Regions from separate parts of the Lysinibacillus sp. DFXJR4 genome, predicted to be linked through region 2. Evidence: riboswitches for the same ligand, from Rfam matches in the RefSeq annotation. Region 2 holds a riboswitch; each other region holds the start of a gene.
The links. Region 2 has a riboswitch for cobalamin ahead of AC2CGN_RS13155 (energy-coupling factor ABC transporter permease). Riboswitches for the same ligand answer to the same signal wherever they lie in the genome.
Positions count from the first base shown of each region.

Region 1: another riboswitch for cobalamin. It lies ahead of AC2CGN_RS09020 (DUF4430 domain-containing protein); the one in region 2 lies ahead of AC2CGN_RS13155 (energy-coupling factor ABC transporter permease).
Region 3: another riboswitch for cobalamin. It lies ahead of AC2CGN_RS07730 (ABC transporter substrate-binding protein); the one in region 2 lies ahead of AC2CGN_RS13155 (energy-coupling factor ABC transporter permease).

Region 1 is NZ_JBXUNW010000002.1:194,147-201,725, forward strand. Features, by position in the region: gene holA (DNA polymerase III subunit delta) at 1-64, shown strand, start outside; gene rpsT (30S ribosomal protein S20) at 169-417, opposite strand; gene gpr (GPR endopeptidase) at 581-1,597, shown strand; gene spoIIP (stage II sporulation protein P) at 1,650-2,483, shown strand; gene AC2CGN_RS09015 (acyltransferase family protein) at 2,911-4,809, shown strand; cobalamin riboswitch at 5,589-5,785, shown strand; gene AC2CGN_RS09020 (DUF4430 domain-containing protein) at 5,959-6,693, shown strand; gene AC2CGN_RS09025 (S-layer homology domain-containing protein) at 6,773-7,579, shown strand, end outside.
Region 2 is NZ_JBXUNW010000005.1:98,551-106,129, forward strand. Features, by position in the region: gene AC2CGN_RS13140 (energy-coupling factor ABC transporter ATP-binding protein) at 1-619, opposite strand, end outside; gene cbiQ (cobalt ECF transporter T component CbiQ) at 619-1,389, opposite strand; gene AC2CGN_RS13150 (energy-coupling factor ABC transporter substrate-binding protein) at 1,392-1,664, opposite strand; gene AC2CGN_RS13155 (energy-coupling factor ABC transporter permease) at 1,666-2,412, opposite strand; cobalamin riboswitch at 2,548-2,732, opposite strand; cobalamin riboswitch at 2,980-3,162, shown strand; gene AC2CGN_RS13160 ((2Fe-2S) ferredoxin domain-containing protein) at 3,300-3,671, shown strand; gene cobJ (precorrin-3B C(17)-methyltransferase) at 3,677-5,347, shown strand; gene AC2CGN_RS13170 (sirohydrochlorin chelatase) at 5,362-6,270, shown strand; gene cobK (precorrin-6A reductase) at 6,267-7,028, shown strand; gene AC2CGN_RS13180 (precorrin-8X methylmutase) at 7,041-7,579, shown strand, end outside.
Region 3 is NZ_JBXUNW010000001.1:1,509,147-1,516,725, forward strand. Features, by position in the region: gene AC2CGN_RS07725 (GTP-binding protein) at 1-1,136, opposite strand, end outside; cobalamin riboswitch at 1,382-1,568, shown strand; gene AC2CGN_RS07730 (ABC transporter substrate-binding protein) at 1,753-2,748, shown strand; gene AC2CGN_RS07735 (precorrin-3B methylase) at 2,801-3,472, shown strand; gene AC2CGN_RS07740 (S9 family peptidase) at 3,643-5,631, shown strand; gene AC2CGN_RS07745 (GNAT family N-acetyltransferase) at 5,690-6,232, opposite strand; gene AC2CGN_RS07750 (class I SAM-dependent rRNA methyltransferase) at 6,334-7,530, opposite strand.

The DNA of each region.
Region 1 (7,579 bases), on a different contig from region 2:
GTTAAAGTCCACTGGGGGAAATCGTGAGCGTTATTTAGAGCTTTTTTTATTGCGTCAACTTTAATCAGTAATTGAAGAGCTGTCCAGTGTTAAAATGGACAGCTCTTCTTTATCCCTATAAATAAAAAGACCAGCTACCCTTATAGAGTATACTGATCCTTTAAACAATTACGCTTTTTTAGCAAGGCGAGACTTTTTACGAGCCGCCGCGTTTTTGTGGATAAGTCCTTTTGAAGCTGCTTTATCTAAAGATTTGTAAGCTGCTTGTAAAAGTTCTTGTGCGTTTTCAGCATTAGCAGCAACAGCGTTTTCAGCTTTTTTCACTGTAGTACGCATTGCAGATTTAGCTTGAGAGTTAGCAGCGTTAGCTTTAGCGTTAACTTTTACGCGTTTAATTGCAGATTTAATGTTTGGCATATCTTTCACCTCCTAAATTAGGTACGAGATGATATCTTCTCATTGATTTCTTGTGTCAATACAACAAAAATCATTTTAACAAACGCTTGGCCAAATTGCAATAGATTTATGCAAAGAATATTTACTTGACAGTTTGAACAAACTATAGATTGAGGTGAACTGTATGCAAAATTTAAATTGGCAACGTACGGATTTAATCGATGAATCTGAAGAGGTTGTTTTACATCAAACGAAAGAGCAAAAAGATACTCTTGAACAATCGAGCGGGATTCAAATTGAAGATCGAACTGCTGGACGAGTAAAGATTACAGATGTACTAGTGGACTCAGAAGGTGAAAAGCAAATAGGTAAAAAGGAAGGTCAATATATTACTCTCTCAGTACCAACCTTGACACTAGATGATCACGACGGATTTGAGCAGCTTGAGAATGAGCTGCTTGTAAATTTTAAGAAAATGCATGAAGCAATCTCTTGGAATAAAGATGACAAAATTTTAATTATTGGTTTAGGTAACCGTACTATTACACCTGATGCAATAGGACCATATCTTATTGATCATTTGCATAGCCTTGATGTAATTGATGAAAAATTTGTCATGTATGCGCCAGGTGTAACAGGACAAACCGGCTATGAAACAGGAGAATTTGTTGCTGCAATAGCAGAGCGGCTAAAGCCTAAATTAATTATTGTTGTGGATGCATTGGCGACAAGAGCTAGCAATCGATTATGTAAAACTATTCAATTAACAAACACCGGTATACATCCAGGTTCTGGCGTAGGGAATCAGCGTAAGGAGATTTCCTATGAAATGCTAGGGATTCCCGTAACAGCTATTGGTATCCCAACAGTTGTGGATGCGCCCGTATTAATAGCAGATGCTGTAGAGCTTATGATACGATCGATAGCTGCGCGGGTTGCAGAACGGAGTAAGCCATCATCCAAATTATCTTTGTCATCTTGGCAACCAGATATTAATAAAGAATTAGATATGTCTGTAGTCAAACCAATCTTTGGTGAGTGGGCTACTTGGTCAAAGGAGGAGCGTCAACAATTGTTTGAAGAGACGTTCGCAGGCTCACATACACAGCTAATGGTGACGCCAAAGGAAGCAGATTATTGGATAGATAACTATGCGAAACTTGTTTCATCTATGCTGATGAAATGGGCAAATAAACTCTAATTTTTTTCGTTCTAAAAGGTACACACCCTCCATACGATAAGGGGAGGAGGGTGTGACTTTGCTAAAAAAACTACAGTGGTCATTTGGTTTATTATTGTTCTTCTTCGTATTACCTGTCATTGCTGGGCAACTTCCGTTCAACAAGCAAGCATCGACTCCGATTAAACAACCCGAGGATAAGCAAGTCGTGTTTGCCGCTACGAATCTAGCTGAACAAAGTGCACTAGAGCAGACAAAAGAAACGAATCCTTTTAAAGTATTATTATTGTTTACACATTCTCAGGAATCCTATCAACCTATAGTGAAAGCTGTCAGCGGGAAAGCAGAAGTTTATGATGAGAAAACAAATATTTTTAATTTACAAGGTACTATTTCTAAGCACTTTAGTATGAATGGTATTCAAACAGATGTTTTAGATGTTGACGTTATGAAGGTAATGAAGCTTGAGGGAAAAACTTTTCCAGATGCTTACAATACGGTGCGTCCTTATTTATCTAAACGTTTGCAAGAGCAAACCTATGATTTGGTTATTGATTTGCATCGAGATTCTGCCAAGAAAAATGCTACAACGATCACACACAACAATGAGTCCTATGCGCGTATTGCCATCGTTGTAGGAGCAGAGCATAAAAATTATAGATGGAATACTGCTTATGCAGAAAGCTTATCAGCTGCTATGAATGAAATTGTGCCGAAAATTTCTAGAGGTGTAATCTCTAAAAGCGGTGATAATGTGGATGGACGCTATAACCAGGATTTGACAAAAGAAATGATTTTAATTGAACTAGGTGGAATAGATAATTCAGAAGAAGAATTGAATCGTACAATCGCTATAATTGGGAAAGCCATTGCGAAATCCTTTATTACAGAAAAACAGGAATTATAAAAGAGATTTAGCAGAATGATTCGCCTTCTTTTTACTAATGTTCAAGAAGGCGAAATCGTTTCTTGGACAAAGTGTCTCATTATAAAAAATTACCAAAAATTTTTATAGGGAAAAGCCTTTAAATTGTTTATTTCATGCCTTATAATTTTCGAGTTAGCTCTTACGATTAAGGCATATGCATTAGGCAAATACGCTTTTGAAGCATCTACCATTCATGGGGATGCTTTTTTGGAATGAATATACATATAGATGTACGATATGGTATTTTTGCATAAAAATAGACGAATAAAAATTTTGCGAATAGAGCACTTCTTATCAACTTTTAAAGTGCCTTATTCGTCATTATATAAGTGAACATACAAAAGGAGACGATGTTTGGATTTAATATACGGAAAAAGGTTTATAAATTATTGGGAGAAGGAATATTATGTCAGGCAAGTCATTCAATCATCGTTATATCCCTGGACTCGACGGGATTAGAGCATTAGCAGTACTAGCTGTTATTGCTTACCATTTTAATTTCAAATGGGCCAGTGGTGGATTTTTAGGAGTCGATATCTTTTTTGTTTTATCGGGGTATTTAATTACCTCAACTATTTTACCTTTAAAAGGAAATAAGTTAACTGTTGGATTAAAAAAGTTTTGGATAGGGCGATTTCGACGCTTACTTCCAGCTGCCTATGTCATGATTATTGTAACATTTGCATGGGCGACTCTATTTCATAAGGAGCTACTTCATACACTACGTGGTGATGCAATTTCCTCAATTTTTTATTCAAGTAATTGGTGGTTTATTTTTCACAAACTCTCCTATTTTGATAGTTTTGGTTCCCCTTCACCATTGAAGAATTTATGGTCGTTAGCCATTGAGGAACAATTTTATTTATTATGGCCAATCCTTTTAATGCTAGGGCTTTTTGTGGCCAAAAAGAAAAATAAGCTCGCCATTTTCGTTTTTTTGGGCGCACTCGGTTCTGCAATGCTAATGGCTATACTATATCAACCAGGTGCTGATCCCAGTCGTGTATACTATGGAACAGATACGCGTTCCTTTGAATTGCTAATAGGTTGCTGGTTAGCTCTTATCTGGCCGATGAAAAGACTTTCATCACAAAAAATCTCTACGGATCATGTCTACCAACTAAATAGTGTAAGCTTAGTAGCCTTTAGTATTTTCATTGTCAGTATTTTGTTTGTGGATGAATATCAATCTTTCCTATATCGAGGAGGGATGTTCGTATTTTGCTTAAATGCAGCCATCTTAATTGGTTGCATCTGTCACCCAGTTAGCTTTTTAGGAAAAATCCTTTCTTGGAAGCCTTTGCGTTGGATTGGGTCAAGATCGTACGGGATTTATCTATGGCATTATCCGATTATTGTGCTAGGTACTCCAGTGCGAGAAATAGGTAACCCAGCCTATTGGCGAGTTACTTTACAACTGCTGATTATCTTTACAATTGCAGAACTATCCTATCGTTTTATCGAAATGCCGATTCGTAAGGATGGGTTCCGCTGTTACTTTAGACAGTACTTTGTATTCAATAAACACAAATGGGGAAGCTTCACGCTTGCCAGGAAAATTTCAACCACGCTCATTCCACTTTTCCTCCTAGTATTTTTTACAGGAATGACAGGGGTTGTAGGCGAAGAAAAAATAGAATCGATTGAATCACGGCCAACGACTATTAAAATAGATGGTGGAACAGAGCAGCATTCAACCTATCATGATGCTGAAAAGGAGCAGGAAACATCTCAGCCAGGTTCGTTAAGTGATGAAGAAGAGGGTGTTGATTCAAATACGGATCAAAATGCAGTAGAGCCTGAGCAGGAGGAAAATGAGACAGAAGTTCATGAATCATATAGTGGAATATTAGCTATTGGCGATTCTGTAATGATAGATATTGCTCCGAGCTTACATAATATCTACCCCAGCATTACGATAGATGCAAAGATTGGTCGCCAAGTTTCACAAGCGGTTAAATTAGCTCCTAATTATGCAAGCTTTAATCAACCAGATAAAGCAGTCATCATTCAGCTTGGAACAAACGGGTATTTTACCAATACACAAATCGATACCCTTTTAAAGGCTTTTTCCAATGCTGATATTTATTTAGTAAATACGCGTGTACCACGTTCTTGGGAGGGGAAAGTCAATCAAGCATTGCAACAGAAAGCACAGGAATATGAAAATATTACTTTAATTGATTGGCATGCAACTGCAATTAACCATCCTGAGTTTTTCGCTCCAGACGGCGTACATTTAGAGCAAAAGGGGATTGCTTCTTTAACAAATCTAATTCAACAAGCTATAGATGCGATTCATTGATTCGTATAAAAATCATAAATAGCCGGCAACATTTTAAATGAGATAACTTTTTTACAAATATTTAAGTATGGTTGAAACCTTTTTAATGGTTGCCCGTATTACTAGTATACATTTTTAATGAATTGCACTTAAAAAGGAGAAAAACATTTTTGAACTATTGAACAAAACAATTACTTTTTGTCATGTACTTAATTACGATTGCTGATGCATACTACTCAACATTACTGATTGAACCAAAAGCGCCCCCACAGCATCAGACGATTAAAGCATCTGCAATGACAACCATTCAAGTACGGTAGCAAACCTTATAAAAAGAAACAAACAGCAAAAAGCCTGAAGACTTCTATACTTCAGCCTATCAAGCAATTGCTGCAGAGTACTAAGAATACAAAAGAAAAAATTTATAAAGCTAAGATGGATAGATTAAGTGAAAGACACAGCTATATACGGGACTCACCGCTTATTATTTATCACAATCACCGTATACGTTGCTGAAAACAGATGAAACAAAAAGCTGCCATTAACTGTGCAGCTTTTTGTTTTGCTTAATATTTAAATGGATAAACCCTTTTTGGATATGATTTGCCCGCTCACTCTCTATTATACGATTTATATTATCTATCTATTTGTGTTATCATTTTGCTTTTTAATAGGCATAGTAATATTGATACTAGACGTTTACTTCCTCTTTTAAAGCTTACTACTTCTATAAAGCATAATTCTTTTTGTTAAACTATTTTGAAAAATAGAAATATATGCTAGAATTAACATTAAGTGAATAACAATTGCAGTATAAAGGTGCTCTTTTAAGAGCTTAATAGGGAATTCGGTTTAAAGCCGAAGCTGTTTCCGCAACTGTAAGTGTAGATGACTACAGAAAATACCACTGTCGAACAAGGAAAAATGCCTTCAGTAGATGGGAAGGTTCTGAATAGGATACACGAGCCAGGAGACCTGCCTTTATTCCATCGTATTAACTCTCTTCGGAAGCTAGGAGAACTTACGGCAAATAGACGGACAGGCAAACTACGTTTTTGCGCCTTTTTTCTGTTTTCCATTAGATGCTTCCCCATTTTGGAGAAGCATCTTTTTATTTTCGAGTTAATTGCAAAAACATTCACGAAATAATAAAAATAGGAGGTTTTACAAATGGTTCGTTTCAAAAAATGGTGGCATTTAGTGTTAGTCCTACTTTTAGCATTTTCGCTCGTAACACCATCAGCCAGTGCAGCAGTATTACAGCCTGTAAGTCAAGAAGCACAATCAGCAGATTTTGATGTTCAGTTATCAGTAAAAGGTTTATGCGGTACTGGTTCATGCCATGAAATTTTAGAAGGAACAACAGTAAATGTTCAAGAAGGGACAACTGCACTAGAGCTTGTAGAGCAAGTATTAGATGCCGAGGGTATTCCTTATGTAGTAGTTTCTACTCAATATGGTCCATATCTTCAATCAATTGATGGACTTGCGGCAGGCAGTTTAAATGGTTGGGATGGCTGGGTCTACACTGTAAATGGATATAGCCCCAATTTTGGATTAGCTGAATATCAATTACAGGCTGATGATGTCGTTCATATTTATTACACTACATGGGCTAAATTAGAAACAGCAAGTGTAATTGCAGTAAATGATAACAATCCATCCGTTACGGTAAATTTAACTGGTGATTTATTTACGACACCAAACGGCTCTAATTTAGCAAACTGGACAATTAACACAGGGACAACAGCATTAACAGCTCAGTCAGTTACTATGAATGCAAACCAACAAGTTGTTATTACATTTGCAGGTCAAGCACAAGCAGGTACTATTACCATTACAGCCTCTGCTAATGCTTTATTCGGTAGTTCAGCAAGTGAGCCACTTGAAGTAAAAGTACAATAGCTAGATAAATGGATACTGACAAGATGAATTAATTCAGCTTGTCAGTATTTAATTATTTATAAAGGAAGTGAGTGTTTATATGACTATATGGAAAAAGCAGCTACATATAGCAGTTATTTTTATTTTAATCGTATCGCTATTTTCTCCAGTCACTGCAATTAAGGCACAGCATTTTGAAGGGGATTTACTCGATCCTACTCCAAACATCAATGATATTGAACCCGATGATTCAGAAGAGCAGGATAATGCTACAAAGTCTAAGAATGAAATAGATGTAGAGGATTTAACAGAACAGGAAAAAGCACCGCATACAGATGAAGAAGCTGAATTAGATGATCTTATACCATTAGAAGATGCAGCGGAACTAGCTCCATTAGTAGAGAATGCGCCCGTTGCAATTAGCGATATTCAGCTAAACACTGAGGAACCTTTACTATTATTAGTAGGAGAAACATTTCAACTTACTGCCACTAACGCAACAACAGATGATAGTGCCACAGTTACATGGTCTTCAAGCAACTCTGGAATTGCAACAGTTGACACAAATGGGAGCGTAATAGCTCAGGCAATTGGAGAGACAGTCATTACCGCCCAATTAGATGGTGGATCTAAAACAGTTATTGTATATGTTATTTCACCCGAAGCACGGAAGGCAATAGATTTTATTATCGCCCTACCTACAATCGAAAGAGCCGATGAAGCAACCTATCAGCTATTACAGCAAGCACGAGTACTAGATAGTAAAGTAAAAGCTCCGGCTCGTACTCTTTTAATCTCCGATAATAAACTACCTTATTTTTTTCAGTTACTAGAAAAAGAAATTGCCTATTTTAGATATTATATGCAAGATCCTAGCAACGCTTTACCTGCACCTGAAGATATAAAC
Region 2 (7,579 bases):
CATAAGCTAATGGAATGTCATGGGTGGCCAATAAAATAGTGCGATTTCCGTTTTCTAATTTCGCTAAATATTGCAAAACTTGTGCAGCATAATAATTATCGAGTCCTGCGGTTGGCTCGTCTAATAGTAATACAGATGGCTCCATTGCTAGTACGCCTGCCATGGCTACCCGTTTTTTTTGACCCACACTTAAAAAATGTATTGGTTTATCGAGTAATGCTTCCACCTCTGTTTGTGCAACTGCCCAAGCCATTTTTTCTTCTATTTTTGTAGTTGTCCAGCCAAGGTTCAAAGGTCCAAATGCAATATCCTGCTTTACTGTACCAGAAAACAGCTGATTGTCTGCATCCTGAAATACAATGCCAACCTGTTGACGTAATTCTTTTAATGCTTTTCTACTATAATGTAGCTGCTTGCCACAAAAGGCTATCGTTCCAGTAGTTGGTTTAAGAATGCCATTGAGATGCTGAAATAATGTAGATTTTCCCGCTCCATTATGACCAAGTAAGGCAATTTTTTTGCCCTTCGGAATTTGGAGTGTAATATCTGTTAGGGCATGTGTTCCATCTGCATAGGCATAAGAAAGCTGATTTAGTTCAAAGTAAAAGTCTGTCGTCATTAGAAAAACCCTCCGTACACGATGAGGAATAGTAAGATAGCTGCAATACCTAGCCAGTTTTTCATGCTATAGGTTGCATTTTCCTGCCAATAGACCGTTTCGCCACCTCGTGCTTGCATGGCATTATTAAGTTCGCGGCTTCGTTGGAACATTTCAGCAAATAATGCAGCAATAAGCATAGATATAGAGCGTAGCCACTGGGCAGGTGAATGATAACCAAGTCGTGCCTGCTGAGCAAGATGAATTTTTTGCATACTGTCTAAAAAAATAAAAATAAATCGGTATGTTAATTCCACTAGTTCAACAAACAAGGCAGGAATTCTACATTGTCGTAACACATGACAAATAGACTGTACAGATGTTGTTAGGATTAAAAAATATAAACAACTGACACTGCCAAGAACGATGAAAAAAAGTTGCTTTGCTGTAACTAAGCTTGCATTGCCAACAAAAATTGTCCAATCATTGAAAGAAAATGCCCAAATATGTGCAGGTAATTCGTTAGCCGCCGGAGCTATTGAAATTAGAATAGATAGTAAGCTAGATAGTAAAAAAAATCCGGGTAACAATAATAGTTTTAAATAATATTTCACAGGGATTTTAGCGCCTATAATGATAAAAGCACTCATTACAATAAATGTAATGAGTGAAATTCGTTCATCTCTCATGATAAGCGACAATAATAATAGTCCAAAAGAAAACAACATTTTTTCTAGCGGATGAACAGACGCTAGCTTATTCATATATGCATACTTATCAATGAGTAACATACTTAACCTTCTTTATGTTTGCCGCGCATTAAGCCAATAAAGTATCCGATAAATCCAGCACCTATTGCAGCTTGTAGTGCAAATAATAGGCTTTCAATTTCTCCACTTGGTGGTTCCCATATGCTTTCAAACCATGGTTCGTAGTCAGCATTTATTTCCCCGATTGCTGCCTCTGCTTCACCATCTGCACCTTCGAATTCTGCACCCTTTTGAATGAATAGAGGGATAATTGCTAATAACACAACGATAGCTAGCAGTAATAAGTTTTTTTTCATTCTAATGTGCCTCCTTTGTTGAAAAAACACGTAATGCTTTTAATTCGCTCACATTGTATTTTTTCAAGAAGTTCATCACAACTACGGTTAAAATCCCTTCACTAACAGCAAGAGGGATTTGTGTTAATGCAAAAATACCTGCAAATTTTGTGAATGACGCCATAAAGCCACCAACCTCAGAAGGAAAAGCAAGAGCTAATTGAACAGAAGTGACAATATATGTACCTAAGTCACCGAGCATAGCAGCTAAAAACACAGCTACAGAAAATGAAAGACCCATTTTTTGAGAGCCTTTAAATACATAATAAGCAATAATTGGACCAACTACTGCCATAGAAAAGGCATTTGCTCCTAAAGTTGTAAGCCCTCCATGCGCTAAAAGTAAAGCTTGGAATAATAATACAATTGTTCCGATTACACTCATTGCTAATGGACCAAAAAGAACTGTACCAAGTCCAACTCCTGTTGGATGCGAGCAGCTTCCAGTTACTGACGGAATTTTTAATGCTGATAAGACGAAGGCAAAGGCACCTGATAGTCCTAAAATCATTTTAGTTTCAGGGTTTGCATCGATCGTTTTACGAATTGAACGTAATCCTAAAATAATAAATGGAATAGATACAACCCACCAGAAAATGGCCCATTCAATTGGTAAAAAGCCCTCCATTATATGCATGGCGAATGCACGATTTGGCACAAATAAAAATGCCAATAAGAAATAACTAAGCTTCCAGCCTGAGAATTTCAAAATTTCTCCTCCTTACATATAGTTTTTGAATTAGCGTGCGAAAAATAAAAAACACTTCTCCTTAGGGAAAAGTGCATAGCTAAAACAAATAGAATTCGATTCTACTAAGCCGCACACCTATCCTCGTAGGTTGAAACGTTCACATTCTTTTCGGCAGGTCTCCTGGCTTTAGTTCCTCATTTTATAGGCCTTCCCATCCGTTGGACAGTGACATTCTCTATAAAACTCCCTAGTACAGTGGCGGGACCGCGCCGGACTTGAACCGGCTTCCCTTTTAAGCGAAATGATAAGCACTTCGCACCGAAAAAAGATGAAGTTGTGAGATTTCACGACAAAGTGTAACATAATTTTCCATCATGATGCTATCTTTTTTTAGAAAAAAATTTTTAAAATTGAGGTACAATCTAGAAAATTCTGATAAAATAAAAGAGAAATTTTTCTTTTTTCTACGAATTTTTTGATGAAATTTTAATGAAAATGTCACAATTTTAGAGAGAAATATTGAAATTTTAAAATTTTAAGATATGATAGAGACAGTTTTAAATTCATGTTAAACATACAAATTTGATATAAAAACATACATAAGTGCTTGAATATTTTCAAGATAATAGGGAAATTGGTGAAAGTCCAATACAGCCCCCGCTACTGTAATAGCTGATGAAATCGCAAATGCCACTAGTGCAAACTTGGGAAGGCGCGAAAGTAAATGGAAGCTTAAGTCAGGAAACCTGCTTATGGAATGATGCATGCAAACTTTTCGGAGGGAGAAGTTGAAGCAAAGGCGAATACCTATCTTATTCGACTTTATTTGGCTTCTACAAAACCTTTACTCTTCGATTAGAGTAAAGGTTTTTCTTGTTCCTAAACGTATTGAGGGGAGAACAACGATGACTACTTGGAATTTAGAGGGGATGCAGACACATCTTTTTATTTGCAATGGCAGTAGCTGTATGAAAAAAGAAGCAGAGGAAATTACGCAAGCCATTCGTGATGAGATACAGTTGCAGGCACTTGATAAAAAAATACATACAACCCGGACACGTTGTAATGGCAGATGTAAGGATGCATGTGTTGTCATTGCTTATCCGCAAGGGAATTGGTACCGTGTGCCAACAACTGAACATGCGAGGGCACTTGTGCAGGATTTACATCATGAGTCACTGCACCATGAACATGTTTTTACGCTTCGTGAGGGCACATTACAGCGCACAGCACAAACAACAGCCATTAAAGGCATCGAAAAGGTGAAAGAGGGGTAACAAAAATGGCGCAAAAAGGAAAGATTTTTGTAGTTGGCTTTGGGCCTGGTGATTTTAATCATATTACACATCGGGCTGTAGAGGCATTACAACAGAGTGATATGATCATAGGCTATAAAACATATGTAGAGCTAATTCAGGACTTAGTGAATGCAAAATCCATTGTTAGTACGGGTATGACGGAGGAAGTATCTCGTGCACAGGAAGCGGTACGCCAAGCAGAGGCTGGGAATATTGTTTCCGTTATTTCCAGCGGTGATTCTGGTGTATATGGAATGGCAGGTTTAGTGTATGAGGTATTAATCGAGCTTGGTTGGACGGAGGCAACTGGTGTAGAGGTAGAAATTGTTCCAGGTATTTCTGCTATCAACTCATGTGCAAGTTTACTAGGAGCGCCAATTATGCATGATGCTTGTACGATTAGTTTAAGTGACCACCTAACACCCTGGAATTTAATTGCGAAGCGTGTGGAAGCAGCAGCGATGGCGGATTTTGTGATTGCACTGTATAACCCAAAAAGTGGTCGACGTACAAGACAAATTGTGGAGGCCCAACGAATTTTATTAGAATATCGTTCACCTGATACACCAGTGGGACTTGTTAAAAGCGCTTATCGTGACCGTCAGGAGGTTACCATGACAACTTTAGCAGAAATGCTAGAGCATGATATTGGGATGCTGACAACGGTTATTATCGGAAATTCATCAACATTTTTCTATGATAATAAAATGATTACACCACGTGGCTATCAGCGTAAATACACACTTGGAGAGGAGAAGCAGCCATTACGTCCACACCAACGTTTAAGGGAAGAAAATGAACCATGGGCAATGAATCAAGAAACAGGGAAGGCACGCAATGACTTTGCGGCAGATCCCAACGCTAATCGCATCGAACCCAGTTTAGCCATTTCTCCTAATCCGAAACAAAAAAAAACTTCACTTGAGATGGCGACAGCAGCCTTAGCGATGGTCAACGGAACAAGTGAGGTAAAGGCAACACCCAAGCTTGTGCAACAAAAAATCGAATCTATCTTTGAGTTAGCTGTGAGCCCAGGAGTAGCCAATAAATTTTTCACCCCGCAACAGATGATGACGCTAGCAGAGGTTGTCGGGGAGGATGGAACGATGGAATACACGCCAGACCATCAAATCCATTTAAAAATTCCAACAACGGGGCCAGAAAAAATTACAGCAAAGCTACGTGAGGTTGGATTCTTACTGGCTCCGATTGGGGATGTACTATCATTAAAGGCTTGTGACTTCTGTTATGGGGAAAAGGCTGATTCGATTCCATATGCCGAGGAGATTCAGAAGCAGCTTGGCGGAATGTCTTTACCGAAAACGTTGAATATTGGCTTTAATGGCTGTGGTATGGCATGCTATCGAGCAGTATTTGATGATATTGGCATCGTTTATCGTAAAAGTAAGTTCGATGTTTTTATTGGGGCAAAGCCAGTTGGTCGTACAGCGCATGCTGCACAGCCAGTTGTAGAGGGACTAGAGCCTGAACAACTTATTCCGCTCATTACGGACATCATCGAAGAGTATAAAGCAAATGCCCATCCAAATGAACGTTTGTTTAAGTATTTTAAGCGTGTGAAAAAGATTCTACATTTTACGTATCAGGACATGTCTTCAAAAATAAAAGTAGAGCCCGCTCCATGCGGTGACTAGTGAGGAGTAATGAGATGAAAGCAATTTTATTTGTCGGCCACGGGAGCCGTTTAGCAGCAGGAAATGATGAGGTGCGTACATTTATCGAGCAAATGGCACCTCGTATTGATGATAGCTTCTTAGTAGAAACGTGTTTCTTGGAGTTTGCTTCTCCAAACATTGAAGAGGGTATAACAAACTGTGTCAAGAAGGGTGCAACAGAGGTGCATGTGATTCCAATCATTCTTCTTCATGCTGGACATTCAAAGCTACATATTCCGGCAGAAATTGAGCATGCGCGAGAACATTATCCACATATTACATTCACATATGGTCAAACAATCGGTGTCCATGAAGAGATATTTGCAATTTTAGAGGATCGTTTAGCTGAAATCGGCTTCAATGCTGAAGAGGAGCAACAGGATACAGCTATATTATTAATTGCACGAGGCGGCAGTGACCCATATGCAAATGGAGACTTTTATAAAATTACACGTCTGCTGTGGGAAAAATTGCCTGTGAAATATGTAGAAAGTGCCTTTATGGGGGTAACGGATCCTCGTGTCGAAGAGGGAATTGAGCGCTGTGTTAAGCTAGGTGCTAAAAAGATCATTATGCTTCCATACTTTTTATTCACGGGTATCCTAATGGAACGCATGAATGGTATGTGTCAACAATTTAACGACAAATTTCCAGAGTGTGATATTCAAATTGCTGACTATTTTGGGTATCATGAACGCTTGCAAAATGTGCTACTTGAGCGTATTGAGCAGGCTGTAAATGGGACATCAACAGGTATGCAGGATTTAGAAAACTATCGAGCTTATGCAGCAGTGCATGGTCATGCGCATCATCATCACCATCATGACCACGACCATGATCACGACCACCATGATCATCATCACGAACATGACCACCACCATGAAGAGGAGTCTGTGAAATGATTTTCATGTTAGCAGGGACAAGTGATGCCAGAAACTTAGCTCTTGAAATACAGTCAGCAGGCTATCAGGTAACAGCAACAGTTGTTACTGAGTCTGCAGCCTCTAGCCTTGCTGAGGTGGGTCTACCTCATTTAGTTGGACGGTTAACAGCTGAGGAAATGGCAGCAATTATGACAGAACAAGGCTATCGTTTAGTTGTAGATGCCTCTCATCCTTTTGCTGAGGAAGCTTCAAAAAATGCCATGGCAGCAGCGGAGCAAGCAAATATACCATATATTCGCTATGAACGCGCGCATGAACATTATTCTCATCCTCTTATAACAGTAGTAAAAGATTATGAGGAGGCTGCTCACTTAGCAGCAGAAAAACGTGGTGTCATAATGCTAACAACAGGCAGTAAAACGCTTGCGACATTTACGAAGGTTTTACATGGTCTGGAGAATACAAGAGTGATTGCACGTATGCTACCTAGACTCGATAACATGGAGAAATGTGAGGCACTTGGTGTGGCACAAAGGGACATAGTCGCTATACAGGGACCCTTTTCAAAGGAATTAAACGAAGCACTCTTTCGTCAATATGATGTGACCTTGATGATTACGAAGGAAAGTGGCAAGGTTGGCTCAGTGGATGAAAAGCTAGAGGCAGCACTTGCATGTGGCATTGAGACAATATTAATTGCAAGACCAAATATAAAGTATGGCCAGCAATATTCTACATTTACAGAAGTACTACAGGCAGTACAACACACACTTTAGGAGGCAATTCAGATGGATTTTAAAACAGATTTCAAACCTTTAACGGTAGATCCGGATAAAATTTACGATTACAGTTTTTCAATTATAGCAGAAGAAATGGGCGAGCATGATTTTTCAGAGGATGAGTGGAAGGTTGTTCGTCGTATTATTCATGCATCTGCTGATTTTGAGCTTGGTCGTAGCGTTATTATTACTCCAGGGGCAATTGAGGCAGGTATCAAGTCTATTCTTGCAGGTCGCCATGTGATTGCTGATGTGCAAATGATCGAAAGTGGCTCAGGAAAAAAACGTTTCCAAAAGCATGGTGGGGATCTACATTGCTATATCGCAGATGAAGATGTCTCAGTAGAAGCGAAAAAACAAAATACAACACGCGCTATTATCTCCATGCAAAAAGCTGCTAAATTACATGAAGGTGGAATTTATGCCATTGGTAATGCACCAACTGCATTATTAGAGTTAATCCGTTTAATTAAAGAAGGCTTAGCAAAACCAGATCTAATTATCGGTATGCCAGTTGGCTTTGTATCTGCAGCAGAGTCAAAAGAGGA
Region 3 (7,579 bases), on a different contig from region 2:
ACCCCCATAATATGTACTTGAATCTCTTGAAATTTTTCATGCCAAATCACACGTAATGAAGGCTCTTCCGCTTCAAGGATACGAAAGATTTTTAAGACTTCCTTTATATGCTGGTCTCCCTTGTATTGTACTTTGGCCTGAAGAGTTGGCACTAACTCATAGGGCTGTGGGTTACTAGAGCTTCCGAGGATTGCACCAATATTTGCTAAGCTAAGCCCTTTTACAGCAAAAATTTCGCCAGCTGTCACTTCCTGTACGGCTTCATAACGATGTCCGTTATATAACCTTATTTCCGTCACTTTTTCGGTTACGTCTCCAAAAGAAAACTCATCTCGAATATGCAAGGTTCCCTGTAATGCCTTAATAAAAGTTAAACGTTGATGGCCATCGTGTCGAATTTTAAAGACTTCACCTTGAAATGGTGCAGCAGCATTGAAATGTGTTTCAGTAAGCAGCGGGAGCTGTGCAAGGAATTCCTTTATGCCGATATCTTTTAATGCTGAGCCAGTAAAGCACAAAAATGCCTTTTCCTGTTTAATCATCGCTTGGAGTTGGGTAAAACAGCTACCACTATCTAATGTTTCATTAAGAAAAGCATCCAAAAGATTGTCATCACGTTCAGCTAGCCATTCCATTATGTTAGAAGGAATATAATCCGAATGGAACATTTCATTTACTAGTAGTACGTCCTTAGAGCAATCCTTTTGAAGCTGTGCCATAACATTATCCACCGCTGCACCTTCACGATCAATTTTATTGATAAAAAAGAAGGTTGGAATGTGATACTGACGTAATAGGTGCCAGACTGTTTCTGTATGCCCCTGTAACCCCTCAACTGCACTAATCACAATGATGGCATAATCCATAACACGAATCGCACGCTCCATCTCAGGGGAGAAGTCGACGTGTCCTGGTGTATCGATTAATGTATAGGTATCGTTGCCAATTGTCATCCGACCTTGCTCAGCAAAAATTGTGATGCCACGTTGACGCTCCAGCTCATGATTATCCAGAAATGTATCTTGATGATCCACCCGCCCACGAGCCTGAATACTTTTTGTATGAAATAATAATTGCTCAGAGAATGTTGTTTTTCCTGCATCCACATGAGCAAGGACTCCAATAGTTTTATGCATAAAATAATCCTCGTTTCTATAAATCCGTCCATTTTATTGTAACAGAATTTTGTTGAATTCAAGAAATATGAATATGTCATAATTGTGCTCCAAATCAACTGATTATGAAAAATAATTAATGTAAAATAGTTCTCGATTATGTAAGAATAGTGCTATAATATTAAAGATAATTAGTAAATGGATTTTTTTGTGAGATTGCGAATAGAAATTTCTTTTGCTAGTCTATCAATAATATTTATAACAATCAATAATACCTTTATATTGGTGCAAATGGCCTTAGTCATTTGCTTAAAAGGGAAATCGGTGCAAATCCGATGCTGTCCCGCAACTGTAAATGGGGAGTCTATACAAAATGCCACTGTAATCAACCTATGGGAAGGCGTATAGATGATGAACCTAAGCCAGGATACCTGCCAATATTATTCTTTACTTTAACCACGAGGATGGGGATAGTGAATCAGGTCAAAAGCCATTATTTCACTATGCGAACCTCTTGGAAACAAGGGGATTTTTTTATGCCCTTTATCAATTTATTACACTGTACATAACAAAAACATGGTAGTAAAGAAGTCAACTGATTTCTTACTATATATTTAACATCAAAGGAGAAAAGGACATGAAGAAATGGAACAGCGTGTGGCTTGTCTTTGCACTGGCATTGATGGCCATTTTAGGTGCATGCAGTGCGAAGGAAGATAAAGAATCAGCAGCACAAGGGGAGAAGGTTGAACCATCGCAAGCGGCAACGGCAGAAGTAACGATTGACAATAATGGGACAACACAGGTTTATAAAGAGGCGCCCAAAAAAGCAATTAGCTTAAACCAACATGTAACAGAAATTATGCTAGCTTTAGGCTTAGAGGATTCAATGGTTGGTACAGCCTATTTAGATGATAAAATTTATGAGCCTTTCCAAGCTGCTTACGATAAAGTACCTGTATTAGCTGACCAATATCCTACAAAGGAACAGGTTATTGATGCAGAGGCAGACTTTTTATATGGGGGATGGAAAAGCGCCTTTGGTGAAAAAGGTGTTGGTACTCCTGAAGAGCTTGAGACATTAGGAATTCACACCTATTTACATACAGCGTCCAATATGACAAAACCAACTTTAGAGGATATTTTCATAGATATTCGTAATATCGCAAAAATATTCCGTGTCGAAGATCGTGGAGAATCTTTAATTGATCAAATGACAAAAGATGTAGATAATATTCGTGCCAAATTGCCACAGGATGGCAAAGAGTTACCTGTTTTAGTTTTTGATAGCGGTGATAAGGAAGTCTTTACAGCAGCGCAAAACTTTATGAATGAGTTGGTAACGATTGCTGGGGGTAAAAACATTTTTGGTAATGTGGAGGCAGGTTGGACAACTGTTTCAAAAGAAGATGCAGTTGCACGTGATCCAGAGGTGATAGTTGTCATTGATTATGGGGAGACATCTGCTGAGGAAAAAATTAATTTCTTAAAGAATGACCCAGCGTTAAAAGAAACAGAAGCCGTGAAAAACGAACATTTTGTTATTTTACCATTATCTGCAGCATCTGAAGGTGTCCGTGCCGCAGAAGCGATTCAAATTTTGGCAAAAGGCTTTTATCCAGATAACTTTTAAAATTTGAGCTAGCATTTTGCTGGCTCCTTTTTCATAAGGAGAGATATTATACATGAATGCATTTAATATGAACATACCAGAGAAAACCTTTGAAAAGCTAAATCATCAGGGAGAATTTACTCGCCTTGCGGTAAGCCCTGGAATTATTAATAAGCATTATACTCCAACACAATTTCAAATAATCGCAAAGGTCGTTGGAAACACTGGTGCTATTAAATACTCTGCATCCTACAGTATATTATTATCAATTCCTACTGTTGGTCTAGGAGAAGCTATAAATGAGCTACAAAAAGCAGGTCTATACGTGGCAAAGCAAGGTCCGATTGTTGCCATGAAGGCATGTGATTTCTGTGATGGCGATAAAATGGAGGCAGCCCCAATAACAGAGCAATTATATGATTCATTAGAAGGGATGGCAGTTCCATCAAGATTACGCTTAAATGTTAATGGCTGTGCATCGGCTTGCTATAATGCTGTCTATGATGATATCGGCCTCATTTATCAAAAGGATAGCTTTGATGTTTATTTAGGAGCGGTGCCGATGGGGGCAAAAGCTCAAGCGGGGACATTGTTTGCTAAACGGATTCCTGTTAACCATATTGAAAGCTATCTCCATGCAATTATTTTACTCTACAAAGAGCATGCTCGACCAAATGAACCTTTTTATAAATTTTATCGTAGAACAAAAACGGCTGACTATTGGGATATAGCGTTTGATTTCTAAAAACTAGTCTTATCAAGCATGGTGTCACTTTGTAAGAAACCTCGTCATTGTAAAATACTTCTTCACATATAAAAGATTACATAGGCTTAAAAAATTTTTTCTTTTAAGCAGGGAAAATACTTAGTGTATCGAAATAAAATACTATGTAAGAATTCAACAAGAAGGAGCGAATAACAGTGAAACATGGGATTCAACCAGAAGATTTATATCGATTAAAATCAGTATCAAATCCACAAGTATCACCTGATGGAAAAGGAGTAGTTTATGTAGAAACTTGTATTGATGAAAAAAAGAATGACTATGTATCTAATTTATTTTATATAAATTTGACTGAAAAAAACCCTCTACAATGGACATTTGGTGATGATAAAACGAATTCACCTGTATGGTCATCTGATGGCAGCAAAATTGCATTTGTATCAACGAGAACTGGCAAGCCACAAATTTTTGTGCTTGCTAAAACAGGTGGAGAGGCCAAACAAGTTACGCATTGTAAAAACGGTGCGACATCACCTGTATGGTCTCCATGTGGTAAGAAAATTGCCTTCTCCGTAAAGCTTGGTAAAAATGAAGATATCTGTGATAAAGCAGAAGATGTTAAGAAAGAGGAAAAAGAACTTAAACCTCTTGAAGTTGACAACATGAAGTATAAATCAGATGCTGCTGGATTTATCGATATGGATCAATATACTCACATTGCCATTGTCGATCTTGAATCAGGGGAGCTGGAACAAGTGACGACAGGAAGCCATCATTTCCATTTGGATACATGGTCACCAAATGGAAAATATCTGGCTTATTCGGCTGATTTAACAGAGGATGTAGATTTTTCTTTCAATAATGATATTTATTTATTGGAGGTAGAAACAAAACAAACGCGCCAACTAACAGAAGGAAAGGGGATGTTCTACCAAACTTCATGGTCCCCGAACAGTCGATACATCGCTTTTCTTGGAAGTGAGAGAGAATTTGAAAACGCTACACAAGCAAAGCTATGGATATATGATTTGGAGCAGAGTAATTTAACAGGTGTAACAAGTGATTTTGACGCTCCTGTCGGTGATTTTGTAGTTGGAGATTATCTACAAGATGTCGTGGCTCCACGTGTCCAATGGATGAAGGATAGTCATAGCTTTTACTTCCAAGTGACAGATCACGGAAATACAGCCATTTATTTTGGAAATATTGTTGGAGAAATATATCCAGCGATTCATGATAATCAGTATGTCTATGGTTTTTCACTTGATTCACAAAATGATAAAGCAGTCGTTGCCATCAGCACTACAACAAATCCTGGTGATCTATTTTACGTCAATTTGAAAACTGGTGAAAAGGAACAGCTCACTAAAGTTAACGAAGAGTTTTTAAGATCAAAAATATTATCTGTTCCAGAAGCTATTGAATATGAAGGGGCAGATGGCTGGAAAGTAAACGGCTGGATAATGAAGCCCATCGGATATGAGGATGGGGAAAAATATCCACTTATTCTTGAAATCCATGGTGGTCCGCACGCAATGTATGCCCATACCTATTTTAACGAATTTCAAATACTTGCTGCACAAGGTTTTGCGGTACTATATACGAATCCTCGCGGTAGTCACGGCTACGGTCAAAAATTTGTTGATACAGTCCGAGGTGATTATGGTGGCAATGATTATCAAGACCTTATGGCTGCTGTTGACTATGTATTGGAACAGTATGAATTTATTGATCAAGACCGACTTGGCGTGACAGGAGGCAGCTATGGTGGCTTTATGACTAACTGGATTGTTAGCCATACAAACCGTTTTAAAGCGGCTGTTACGCAACGCTCTATCTCTAACTGGATTAGCTTTTGCGGTGTAAGTGATATTGGCTATTACTTTACAGACTGGCAAATTCAAGCGGGACTAGACGATATTGAAAAGCTATGGCATCATTCTCCGCTGAAATATGTGGACAATGTACAGACACCACTGTTAATTTTACACAGTGAAAAAGACTATCGCTGCCCGATTGAACAGGCAGAGCAATTGTTTATTGCCTTAAAGCATCGTAAAAAAGAAGCAAAATTTATTCGCTTCCCTGAATCCAATCACGAACTTTCAAGAAGCGGAAAACCAATGTTAAGAATGAATAGATTGGAATATATTCGAGATTGGTTTGTCAAATACCTATAAGAATCATAGAGGGTGGTGGCTTAAGGGCTAAAAAAGCTTCTTAGGCCATCTTTCTAAATTATTGATTAATAACTCCATAAAATACTAAATCCTCGTATTTACCGTCTTTTATAATATGATCCTTTAATATTCCTTCTTGTGTCATACCAATTTTCTTCATTACTTTTCCAGAAGCAGGGTTTGATGAAAAAAATCGTGCAAATACTTTGTGCAGTTTCTTTTCTTCAAAACCGAATTGTAGAATCGACTGCGCTGCCTCTGTTGCATAGCCTTTTCCCCAATATTGCTCACCAATCCAATAGGCAATTTCTCCTTGATTAAAACGTTTGTTATTCGATAATGCAATTGCTCCATATAATTCGCCAGTTTCTTTATCAGTTACTGCAAACTCGTACGAAATATCCTCCATAAAATGATCGTAATGGCGTTCTATCCATGACAACGCATCATTCAAACTATATGGATAGGGCAGGTACAATGTACTTTTATAAATATTATAGTTATTGCAAAGCTTTGCCACCGTTTCTGCGTCAGATGCTTGAAATAATCGCAGGACTAGCCTTTCAGTTGTAATCATTAACTTTTCACGAATATACGCCATTTAATCACTCCAATTACCTATAATTTGTAAGTATATTATATAATAAACCATATCCGAACAAAAAGACAGAATCATAGGAAGGTGATTCTGTCTCGATGCATTTAGTCTATTTTTTTTATAAAAACAACCTTTAAGTAATTAAATTCAGGATATTCACGTGGTACACGGAAATCCTTCGGCAGGCTGTATTCCTCAACAATTTTATAGCGTGTATGCGTTTCCTTAAAGGCCTGATCAATAAAACTTTTAAACTTTTTCATACCAAAGCTTGCGTTATTGGTTGAAGCAACGATAATACCATTTTTCTCTGTGATGGCAATCGTGTCAATTAACAATTTCGGATAGTCTTTCGCTGTTGAGAACGTTCTTTCCTTTGTCCGTGCAAAGCTAGGTGGATCTAAAACAACAAGATCATATTTCAAATGATGACGCTGTGCATATTTAAAATAATTAAAAACATCCATTACTTTAATATCCTGTGATTCATAGTCTATGTTATTGACGCTAAATTGCTCAATTGTTTTAGCTAAACTACGCTTTGCAACATCTACACTTGTTGTTTTTACTGCTCCACCAAGTACCGCCGCAACAGAAAATGCTCCAGTATAGGAGAACGTATTAAGCATATTCCTATGGTCTGCGTAATGTTCACGAATCGCAAGCCTTACGTCCCGTTGATCGAGAAAAATACCTGTCATTGCGCCATCGTTTAAATGAACAGCATAGCTCATGCCATTTTCCAAAATAATGATTGGAAATTCACCAGGAGTCCCCATAACGAAATCGTCCTGCTCCATATATTGCCCTTTAAGATCAAATCGCTTTTTCTCATAAATGGCTGTAAAGTTTACTGTCTCAGCAAGTGCTTCGTATATCATATCCTTCCATAAATAGATACCCGCACTGTACCAGCTCACTAGATAGTAAGAATCGAAATAGTCAATAGTGATACCACCTATACCATCACCTTCACCATTAAAAATACGAAAGGCTGTTGTATTAGGATCATCGAAGAAGTTCTGACGATTTGCAAGTGCCTTTGTAAATTTTCTAATAAAAAAAGCTTTGTCTATTTTTTCGTTGACATCTGTTGTTAGCATCCAACCAATGCCTTTATTTTGGATGCCATAGTAGCCTATGCCAAGAAAGCGTTGATGGCTGTCCAGTAGTCTTAATAGGGCACCTTCTTCTTTAGGAAGCTGACTAGCGTCAACAGCATCCTTTGAAATAAGAGGATAGCCTTTTTTTAATTGATCAGCAAAGGGTTTTTTAATTTGTAAAGCAATCGTATGTGTCATGTTGTCATCCTTTAAAAAGCATTTTGCTCTATTATCGCACTCTTTTATG